Regions from separate parts of the Neptunicella sp. genome, predicted to be linked through region 1. Evidence: predicted binding sites of a transcription regulator. Region 1 holds the regulator's gene; each other region holds the start of a gene.

The links. The regulator sigma-54, encoded in region 1, starts transcription at its own class of promoters, with help from an activator protein. The targets are predictions, from matches to a motif close to GTTGGCACGNNNNTNGNNT.
Region 2: ACTD55_RS05475 (nitric-oxide reductase large subunit) is a predicted target of sigma-54. The motif match lies at 1,279-1,297, and genes of this name have one in related genera.
Region 3: ACTD55_RS06285 (FlgO family outer membrane protein) is a predicted target of sigma-54. The motif match lies at 1,911-1,929, and genes of this name have one in related genera.

Annotation. Positions count from the first base shown of each region.
Region 1 is NZ_JBLWWF010000001.1:8,660-12,359, forward strand. It holds gene rapZ (RNase adapter RapZ) at 1-429, opposite strand, end outside; gene ptsN (PTS IIA-like nitrogen regulatory protein PtsN) at 426-869, opposite strand; gene hpf (ribosome hibernation promoting factor) at 907-1,194, opposite strand; gene ACTD55_RS00065 (RNA polymerase factor sigma-54) at 1,233-2,681, opposite strand; gene lptB (LPS export ABC transporter ATP-binding protein) at 2,761-3,486, opposite strand; gene lptA (lipopolysaccharide transport periplasmic protein LptA) at 3,488-3,700, opposite strand, start outside.
Region 2 is NZ_JBLWWF010000005.1:98,584-102,283, forward strand. It holds gene ACTD55_RS05475 (nitric-oxide reductase large subunit) at 1-1,187, opposite strand, end outside; gene ACTD55_RS05480 (SirB2 family protein) at 1,508-1,888, shown strand; gene nrdD (anaerobic ribonucleoside-triphosphate reductase) at 1,961-3,700, opposite strand, start outside.
Region 3 is NZ_JBLWWF010000006.1:44,844-48,543, reverse strand. It holds gene ACTD55_RS06295 (LacI family DNA-binding transcriptional regulator) at 1-386, shown strand, start outside; gene glyA (serine hydroxymethyltransferase) at 550-1,806, shown strand; gene ACTD55_RS06285 (FlgO family outer membrane protein) at 1,970-2,626, shown strand; gene ACTD55_RS06280 (FlgO family outer membrane protein) at 2,777-3,391, shown strand; gene ACTD55_RS06275 (FlgO family outer membrane protein) at 3,402-3,700, shown strand, end outside.

The DNA of each region.
Region 1 (3,700 bases):
CTGATGCACGGACAGTTCGCCGGTATCCAGATACAAATCAGCACGTTCAATGATGGGAGCCAACAGTTTAGTTTCTGCCATGATGGCTTCACTAAGGGATTTATTATGTCGGGATAAGGGATGTAAACGACGAGTTTCGCTAAAGCGTTTAATTAATACATCGTCACTGGCATCCAGATAGACAATATTCATATCCCAGCTATCGGGCAGATAATTGAGAATTTCGACTAATTCATCGGGATCTTTGGGTAGGTTACGCACATCAATACTGACTGCGACCTGATCATATTCATCCACCACGGTGTGAGTCAGGGTGGGGAGTAAGTTAACCGGCAGATTATCAACACAGTAATAGCCGAGATCTTCCAATACCCTTAACGCAATAGATTTTCCCGAGCCTGAACGTCCGCTGATAATCATCAGCTTCATATTATCGCCTCATAAAGTTCATGATTGCTTTCGGCCTGACGTATTTGTTTGAGAATATCTTTATCGCTTAATTTACCGGCGATGGTAGCCAACGTTTGTAAATGTCCTTGAGCTTGATCCGCGGGTACCAGTAGAGCAAAGAATATATCCACCGGTTTGTTATCAATTGCATCAAAGCTAATTGGTGTTTGGCAAGTAACTAAAATTCCCAGTACTTTATCCAGTTCAGCCAGTCGCCCATGGGGCAGGGCAATGCCATTACCAATACCGGTACTGCCCATTTTCTCTCGGGATAACAGACTTTCGAGTATTTGATCCGAACTCAATTGCGGCAATGCTTGGTGAGCAATATTGCTGATGGTTTCCAAAATACGTTTTTTACTGGAATCTTCGGCTGCACAAACTGTGCAGCCGGGAGTGAGTATATTTTTAATTTCCATTAATTATTACTGCTTTTACTGAGTCATTTAATATGGATTAATGCCGACTGACTTTTTCCTTATGCTTAATCACCTGTCGATCAAGCTTGTCAATTAAATTGTCTATTGCTGCATACATATCATTACGCTCTGAGGTAGCAAAGACTTCAGCACCATGTAGATGTAACGTCGCTTCGGCTTTTTGATTGAGCTTTTCGACGTTAAGTATTACATGGACGTTATTGATATGATCGAAATGTCTTTCCAGTTTGGTAAATTTATTATCTACGTAATCACGTAGTGAGTCTGTAATTTCGACATGGTGGCCAGTCAGGTTGATTTGCATATCGCGACTTCCTTAAATTTGACGTTCAAGCTGCTCCGTTAAAGCAGACTTTTACGTTGGTTAGACGGTGGAATCATTAATGATTCGCGGTATTTTGCAATGGTTCGCCGAGCAACCATAATACCTTGATCGGCCAACAATTGCGCAATCTTACTATCACTCAGAGGTTTACTTTGTGTTTCTGCCGCAACCAGCTTTTTAATTAATGCCCGTATTGCAGTGGACGAACACTCACCGCCATTTTCAGTGGCGACATGGCTGGAGAAGAAATACTTCAGTTCATAAATCCCTCTGGGGGTATGCATATATTTCTGTGTGGTGACACGGGAAATGGTTGATTCATGCATATCCACCATTTCTGCGACATCATTTAACACCATTGGTTTCATCGCTTCAGGACCATATTCAAAAAATCCCTGTTGCTGCTGCACAATACAGTTGGACACTTTGAGCAGAGTTTCGTTGCGACTTTGCAGACTTTTAATAAACCACTTGGCTTCTTGCATGTGTGAGCGAATAAACTGACTGTCGCTGGTATTTTTGACACTGCGACTCATGGCCGCATATTGCTGATTGATATTGAGTTTGGGAAGACTATCGGGATTCAGTTCGACAACCCAGCGGCCATTCTTTTTCATCACCGATACGTCCGGTATCACATATTCTGGCTCAGTGGTAATTAAGGCATTGCCGGGACGTGGATTAAGGGTCTGAATTAATCGTATGGTTTCCCGCAGTTGTTCTTCATTTAGGCGCGCCTTGCGCATCAGAGTGCGATAATCCTTACTGGCCAGTAAATCCATGTATTGGGTAATTAGCAGTTTGGCTTCTTCTAGCCAGGGGGTGTCAGCGGCAAACTGGTTAAGCTGTACCATCAAACATTCGGCCGGTGTTCGTGATCCAACACCAACAGGATCGAACATTTGCACCCGTTTTAATACGCAATTCACTTCGTCAATGTCGACTTCTTCATTATCGAGACTATTCAGAATATCTTCAGTAGACACGGTGAGATAACCGGATTCATCAATAGAATCAATAATGGCAGTGGCAATCGCGATATCTGTTTCACTGAAGTGGGTCAGGCGCATTTGCCATAATAAATGTTCTTGAATGTTGTCGGTGGTTTCACCCTGATAAATTTGTTCATCATCACCACCGCTAATGGGAGCGGCTGGCGCCGAGGATGCACTGTAATATTCATCCCAGGTTGAATCGATAGGTAATTCGTCGGGTAATTCATTTTTCTCTAGAGCATCACCAGACTCAATACTGTCACTGGCTTCATAGTCATTATCTGAATCTTTGTTTTCGTTTTCGGGGAAGTCCTGATTATCTTCTGCTTCCAATAGTGGATTGGCATCCAAGGCTTCCTGAATTTCCTGCTGAAGATCGATGGTCGACAATTGCAACAGCCGGATGGCTTGCTGCAACTGCGGTGTCATGGTCAGTTGTTGGCTAAATTTTAATTGTAATGAGGGCTTCATTTACGTCTTGTCGTGTCCCGTTAATTCAAAAACCAGCTAAGGCTGTTACATTGCTAATGGTTGATGTTTTGTTTGCTAACTATAGCTTGAATTGCTCGCCCAGGTATACATCCCTTACTTGTTGATTACTTAGCACCTGTTCGGCATTGCCTTGGGCAATTAATTCTCCATGACTAACGATATAGGCGGTTTCGCACACATCAAGGGTCTCACGAACATTGTGATCGGTGATTAACACGCCAATCCCCCGGTCTTTGAGGTGATTGATAATTTTCTTTATATCGGTCACAGAAATAGGATCGACGCCCGCAAAGGGTTCGTCAAGCAAAATAAATTCCGGATCGGCAGATAATGCGCGGGCAATTTCTACCCGTCGCCGTTCGCCACCCGACAAACTCATACCAAGACTATTACGAATATGATTAATGTTGAACTCATCCAACAGGGCGTCTGCATGCTCTTCGCGCTCAGCCTTACTCAGATCTTTACGAGTTTCTAGAATCGCCATCAAGTTCTGCCATACCGTCAATTTACGAAAAATCGATGACTCTTGCGGTAAATATCCAATACCTTTGCGGGCACGAACATGCATAGGTTGCAAAGTCAGCTCCTGATCATCAATAAAAATTTGACCTTTATCGATAGGAACCAAGCCGACAATCATATAGAAGGTGGTCGTTTTACCTGCCCCATTTGGCCCTAATAATCCAACAATTTGGCCAGTAGAGACTTGTAAACTCACATCGGTTACCACCTGACGGGATTTGTAGGATTTGGCTAAATGGGTGGCTTTAAGGGTTGCCATCTTATTTTTCCTGTGTGCCGGGTTGATAGATAGTGATCGTGCGTCCATCGTCATCGTTACTGCCGTTGGCACTAAATTGTTCATTTTCCATATCGAACTCAATAAATTCGGCCTTAACCATACTGTTTTGTAAGTGCAGTTCGGCATTGGTGGTAAGCGTTAATACCCGTTCGCCCAGGGTATATTTGATTTCGTTGGCTAAGGCTTTAATCAT
Region 2 (3,700 bases), on a different contig from region 1:
TCCGGTGATATTTTTTGCATAATCGCAAAGTAGTTTCCGGCAAAAGATCCGGCAACGAGCACGACTAATGCCCAGAAAAGAATATCGACACCTAATTTCTGAAATTTGGGATCTTTTCCACCGTTAATAATGGGCGCTAAAAATAATCCTGCAGCTAAAAAACCTGTGGCAATCCAGAACATGGCTGCTTGTATATGCCAGGTACGAACCAAACTGTAGGGAAGCCATTCCGTCGTATTCAAACCATAGAAACCATCACCTTCAACAGTGTAATGCGCGGTGAAACCACCCAGAAATACTTGTAAAGTAAACAAGGCCACCACCACCAGAATATATTTACCTAATGCTTTTTGTGACGGGGTTAAACTAAGTTTTGCAATAGGATCGAGTTTAGGTGCCTCTGGCTCTTCCTCATCGTGATTACGCAAGAAAGACCACCCCCAAACCAGTGCGCCCACACCGGCAATCAGCAAAATAATACTAGCCAACGACCATACTAGGTTTTCCACTGTAGGCTTGTTGTCAATTAAAGGCTCGTGCGGCCAATTGTTTGTATAGGTCGCATGATTGGGTGTGCGCTCGGTAGACGCTGCCCAGGCAGTCCAGAAGAAAAACTGAGTCAACACCTTGCGTCGCTCAAGTGAGGGTAATGTATTATTTTTCATCGCGTAGTTTGCACGCGTTTTCGCCAGTGACGCATCGTCGCCAAAAAGCTTGATATAATACTCAGCGGTTAATGTTATTGCCTGGATACGCCGTGGTTCAAGCCGCAGGATTCCACTCTGTTCATCATAACTATTATGGCGATAGGCTTTTTTTAATTCGAACTGTAGTGAATGCTGATTAATTTCTGCTAATGAATTATACGATTTGGAAAATTTATCCTGTGCCGCCAATTCAAGCCACGCCAACAGTTCTCGATGTAACCAGTCTGCCGTCCAATCAGGTGCCTGATAGGCACCATGCCCCCATATGGAACCCAATTGCATTCCCCCGACAGACTGCCAGGCAGTTTGACCATCTAAAATCGAGTCGTTGGTCATTAAGACCTCACCCTGCTCATTAACCACTTTAGCAGGAATAGGAGGGGCTGAACGATACACTTCAGTACCAAAATAGCCCAAAACGCTAAACGTAATACCTAAAATCGCGATGAGCAACCACCATAATTTACGATAGCCAGCCATATAACCTCCCCAATAATTTGACGTTACAGCAACGTGTCATAATTCACTCCAATAGTTGTATCCAGCCAAAAATTAGGCTCACCAACACCCACTACAATAATCGCGCCAAAGTGCAACTTATTGTTTTATATTGATATTATTTTATTTTTCTAACTAAAAAGTGATTTTAACCCAGCCAGGGCATGGTTAAATAAACCCATTTGGGTTTATTTAACCCGACCATTCGTTAGACTAGGTCTAAAATACCTCTTTAGTGATATGGGGAGTGTCTGACAATTGCTTTAGAATCTGATGCTTAATTTGCATGTTTAGGAGACTGCGTGGAGTTTTATATTACGGTGAAGCACTTTCACATTCTATGTGCCTGCATAAGTGCTGGATTATTTTTGTTACGTTTACTGTTGGATCTAGCGGGCAAACCAGGGTGGCGTAGCAGTTTTTTACGTTATCTCCCACACATTAACGACACATTACTCTTAATATTAGCTTTCACTTTGTTAGCTATCGGTCCGTGGCAGCCTTTTGCCCATCAATGGTTAGGTGTCAAAATTTTAATGGTCATTGGCTACATTTTGTCTGGTGTGGTGGCGTTAAAGACAAAGTTTCAGGCATCGACCCGCATATTGGCCAGCTTACTGGCAATACTACAATTAACAGCGGTTTTCTATCTGGCTCATTTTAAACCCGTCATTTTTAGTTAGAATGTACAAATCAAGGGTCATTGTCATAGATTGATCCTTGATTTGTAACAATACTGACTTATTTCGATGGTATTAGCTTACTTTTTCCAACGGCATATTATTATTGGATTGTCGATGATAATGCCGTAAAGCATGCTCAGTTCGTCGTCCAATACTGAACGCCGAAACACGTTTTAAATACCCGATAACCCGGGTACCATAATCGATATCCTTGCTGCCGCACTTGGGACAACAATGTAAAGTGCGCTTATCAATACATTCACATTGATTGCAAATTGTTATTTTGACGTTAACACAAAAATAATTACAGCCGGTTTGAGCGGCAATATTTAATAAATGTAGATATCCCGATTGCTCAAGCTTCTCTTCCAAATTCAAATGTAATGCAGAGCCACCATCCAGGTAATCAAGCAATTGTCTACCGTGCAATTGAAACTTGTCCAGCGAATTGATCTGCTCATCCTCTACAACGTAAAAGTAGGAATTGTAACAATCACGTGGTACAAAATATCCGTCTTCCTTATCCCATTTAGCATTTTTGACCCCTAAATTCTCAGCCGGCACAAATTCGGTGTTAAACATATAGCCGTATTTGGCTTTAGCTGTTTTATTCGCATCATAAATAACTTTTAGATGCTTCTGAACAAAATTAATGTATTCAACATTATTGGTTGCAGCGATCCCATGTGATTCAGCTGCTTCAACCATGCCATTAATACCTATAGTTAAAAATTGTTTATCCAGTGAAATAAAACCGGCATCGTAAACAGTCAGCAAACCAGCAGCTTGGTATTCTTCCATTAACTTGCGATAAGCAACCTGATACTTGTGAATTTTGTCGATCTCTTGGGCCAAATCCCGTCCATCTTGAACCAGGCGATTCATGTTGATGGTAATCACATTAATCGATCCGGTAGCCACACCTCCAGCCCCCAAAGAATAAGAAAAGGTATTATCACTGATTTCGCTACGCAAACGACAGCATGAAGCGAGAGAATCGGCATTATCTGATTGGTAGACAAAAAACGAGTTTCCCCGGGCCAATTGAGTAGCAATTTCATCGGCAAACTGTTCATCCTTACAATGTCCATTTTCAGTTAGCATGGCGACGGTCACTACGGGGAATGTCAATATTGTTTTTTCCCGCTCCTGGTTAAACCAATTCATAAAGTGGGCTTGGAGTGCTGAAACAGATTGCCATTGAGGCTTAACAAAATCAGGAAATACAAACTGTCCGAACATGCTATCAAAATAATGTTGGTCATATATCGAGATATTCCAGAATACGCTTTGATATCCCCGTGCGGCCGCCGGTTGATTGAGCGCATAAACAACGTGCTGAAGATGATTGTTTATTTGTTTAGTATGGGTATTAAGGTAGTCATTACCGTAATCTTTTCTGGCAAAATAATCAAAATAGGTAAGAAACTCTACAGTTGCTACTGCACCGGCAAACTGGCTGCTCACAGCAAAAACAAAATTGACGAAACAACCACAAAAGGATTCCAGATGTTTAGGCGCTTTGGATTCACCTCCCAGTTTTGTTAAGCCATCACGCAAGAAAGGATACATTGTCAGCGAGACACAATAAGGTTTTAAACTGGTTTCGTCATGTACATAAATTTCATGCTGCTCAATTTGTCGTAAATATTCTGCCGCCAGTTCAGTATCGAATAGTTCACTTATTTTGCTACTCACTAATGCTCGATTAACCTGGATAAACTGATCCTTCATAAGCTCTGCTTCCAGTGTAGCAATGTTTTTTTGTGTTACGTTGGCATTGGCATCCATTTTAGAACCATCAGCCGCATT
Region 3 (3,700 bases), on a different contig from region 1:
TAGTGTTACCGGATCAGGCAATTGAAGAAGGAACCGCCAATATTGAAGGAGGCGAGCAGGCGGTTAAAGCCTTGCTGGGCAAAGGTCATAAATTTACTGCTTTGCTGGCCTATAACGATCTGATGGCGATTGGTGCGATGCATGCTTTATTTGATGCCGGTTTACGTGTGCCGGAAGATGTATCGGTAATCGGTTTTGATGATCTCAGTATCGCCCGCGCTTGCCGCCCGCGCTTGACCACTGTGCATTATCCGATTGAAGAAATGGCTAGCTATGCCACAAAACTGGCGATTGATCTTAGTGATCCCAATGCTAAACCGACCAGTAATACTCATTTATTTATCCCTGAATTGGTGGAGCGTAATTCGGTGAAATGCTTGATATAAAATGGCTTTCCCGCGAGGTTGTTGTCTTATGTTGCCACTGAATATTCTATAAAGGTTAAAAAGCGCATAAGAAAGTCGCTCAAAGCGGGTGCATCAAATCGCGTTTCTGTCTAGAATAGCGGCCAAATTTACTACTCCATTTTAGTTTTAACGAGGACGCCCGATGCTATCCAGAGACATGAATATTGCTGATTTTGACCCGGAATTATGGCAAGCCATTGAACAAGAAACCCAACGTCAGGAAGAGCATATCGAACTGATTGCCTCTGAAAACTATTGCAGTCCGCGCGTATTGGAAGCGCAAGGCACACAGTTAACCAACAAATATGCTGAAGGTTATCCGGGCAAACGCTATTACGGTGGTTGTGAGTATGTTGATGTCGCTGAAGCATTAGCCATTGAACGCGCTAAGGAATTGTTCGGTGCGGATTATGCGAACGTACAACCCCATTCTGGTTCACAGGCCAATAACGCGGTATTTCTGGCGTTGTTACAGCCCAACGATACGGTATTGGGTATGAGTCTGGCACACGGTGGCCACTTAACTCATGGTTCGCATGTGAATTTCTCGGGTAAAACCTATAATGCGGTACAGTATGGTTTGCACCCTGAAACAGGTGTGATTGATTACGATCAAGTCGAAGCGTTAGCCTTAGAGCACAAACCGAAAATGATCATCGGTGGCTTTTCGGCTTATTCCGGTATTGTGGATTGGGCTCGTTTCCGTGAAATTGCCGATAAAGTCGGTGCGTATTTATTTGTCGACATGGCTCACGTTGCCGGTCTGATTGCGGCTGGGGTTTATCCAAACCCGGTTCCTCATGCTCATGTGGTTACTACCACTACACATAAAACCTTAGCGGGACCACGCGGTGGTTTGATTGTATCAGCCTGTGGTGATGAAGATATTTATAAAAAGCTTAACAGCGCCGTGTTCCCGGGAAGCCAGGGCGGTCCGTTGTGTCATGTGATCGCGGCTAAAGCGGTTGCCTTCAAAGAAGCTTTGCAGCCAGAATTTAAAGCTTACCAACAGCAAGTTGTTGCCAATGCTAAAGCTATGGTGTCTGTGTTACAGGAGCGTGGCTATGATGTGGTCTCTGGTGGAACCGACAATCATTTATTCTTGCTCGATTTGATTAGCAAGGATATTACCGGTAAAGATGCTGACGCAGCGCTGGGTAATGCCAATATCACCGTCAACAAGAACTCGGTACCTAATGATCCGCGTTCTCCGTTTGTCACTAGTGGATTGCGTATTGGTTCTCCGGCTATTACTCGTCGTGGCTTTAAAGAAGAACAAGCCAAGCAGGTTGCCAGCTGGATTGCTGATGTACTGGACAATATGGGGGATGACTCAGTTATCGACCGGGTTAAATCTGAAGTATTGGCGTTGTGCAAAACCTTTCCGGTTTATGCCTAAGCATTAATCATTGTTAACAAATCAAAACGCGCCAACGGGCGCGTTTTTTTATCTCGATGAAAGAATGTGTGCTAAAACTTATCTTTAATTAAATGGGGCATTAAATTGGCGTAAAATTTGCTTTGTGCTGTTATTGATTAAAAAATCGTTTGCGGATCACGTTATGGCATACTCCATTAAATTAGTCACCCTTTGGCTGGCATCGACAATACTGATGAGCTGTTCCGTGCTCGACTTCACTTCCTATAATTCATCGACTGTATCACCAGAACCTTTGTGCGCTAATGATCAAGGCGAATTTTATCCTTGTCAGGACATGCCAACTCATATGTCCGCTCAAACGATTGACGCCCAACCGCCGGCTAGTTTGTTTAATACCGATGTGCATTTTCAATTATTGACGGAATACACTGAGCAAATGGCATCGGATATTCAAAATGATATGCAAGGACGGGATATTGACGGCCCTATTGTTGTGACTGCGTTTGTAGATATGGATGCGCCGCAACACAGCAGTAATCGCTTAGGGGATCAGTTAGCCGAAGCTTTTATTAATGATTTGCAGCAAATAGGTTTACCGGTCAGTGATTATAATTTGACTGGCATGCTTAACATGGATAAGCACAGTGGTTATTTGCATCCGCGAGATATTACCAGTATCAGTGATGATATGGATATTAATTACATCTTATCGGGAACCATGCTGCGCAACGAACGCGGTGTGGTGGTGAATGTGCGTTTAATCAATTATACCACTAAGCAAGTTGTAGCCTCGAATAGCAAATTACTGCCTAATTTCTTGATCGATAAATTGATGTAAAGGTTGATTGGTTGGTATCGCGGTAAGGTGATCAACGCAATTTAATAAACTGATTGGCGCACTAATTGCAAAGCACATTGCAATAGTGACTGCCATTAGCTAGTAACAATAACCGTTATATGTAGCTCATAATGTTGGTATGGATTAATAATGAAAAAGTGTCTGTTTTTATCTTTGTGGGGATGTTTATTGGCCGGATGTGCAAACCTGCCAATGTTTGCTGATGCTGAACAAACTCCGAAGACAACAAGCAATAATAGCTCAACGGTGCAACCGCAAAGTAATTCTATTCATTATTACGTCCGACAATTAACGGAACAATTGTTTGATACCGCAAATAACATCGATATTCAAAAGCGTGTTGCAGTGGGAACAATATTACCGGTCGCGTTAAACAGTGGCAAAAACTTGCCAGATGCAGGTAGTTTTGGTTTACAGGTGCAGGAAAGTTTGACTACGTTGTCTGCTCAAGCAGGATTAACCGTAGTTGAGTTTAAGACCATGCCGAACATTAATATCAAGCAAAACTATGATCAGATGTTGTCTAGACAACTTGAGCAACTAGATACGAAAATTAATGCTGATTATTTTTTAACAGGTACCTATAGCCAGCAACAGAATAGTCTGGTGTTAAATATTCGATTAATAGATATTAAGAGTAAAAGTATTATCGCTGCCGCTACAGACTATATGCCGACTAATACCATGTGGAGTCAATCCAAGGTGATCAGTCGTGACAACTCACTTTATCGCAGCGAATATTAGGAGCAGTACCATGAAGATTCAAATTATTGCTTTTCTCTTAATTGGCACCTTAAGTGGCTGTGCGGCTTTTCAGGGAGACGCTAAGTTAGCCAGTACGGCGAAACATAATCGCAGTGGCGTAATGGTTGATAAAAAAGGTGATAACCAAGTAGAACCGTCAGTTGAATCCGCTGCTGAACCTATTGATAGACCTTATCAGGCGAGTCTAGATTTTACGCAGCGTTACCAACAGAAGTTACGGGCCAATATGCCCAAAGATCCTCAAGCCAATTCAAATACCGTACTGTCATCCAAGAATATAAATGATTA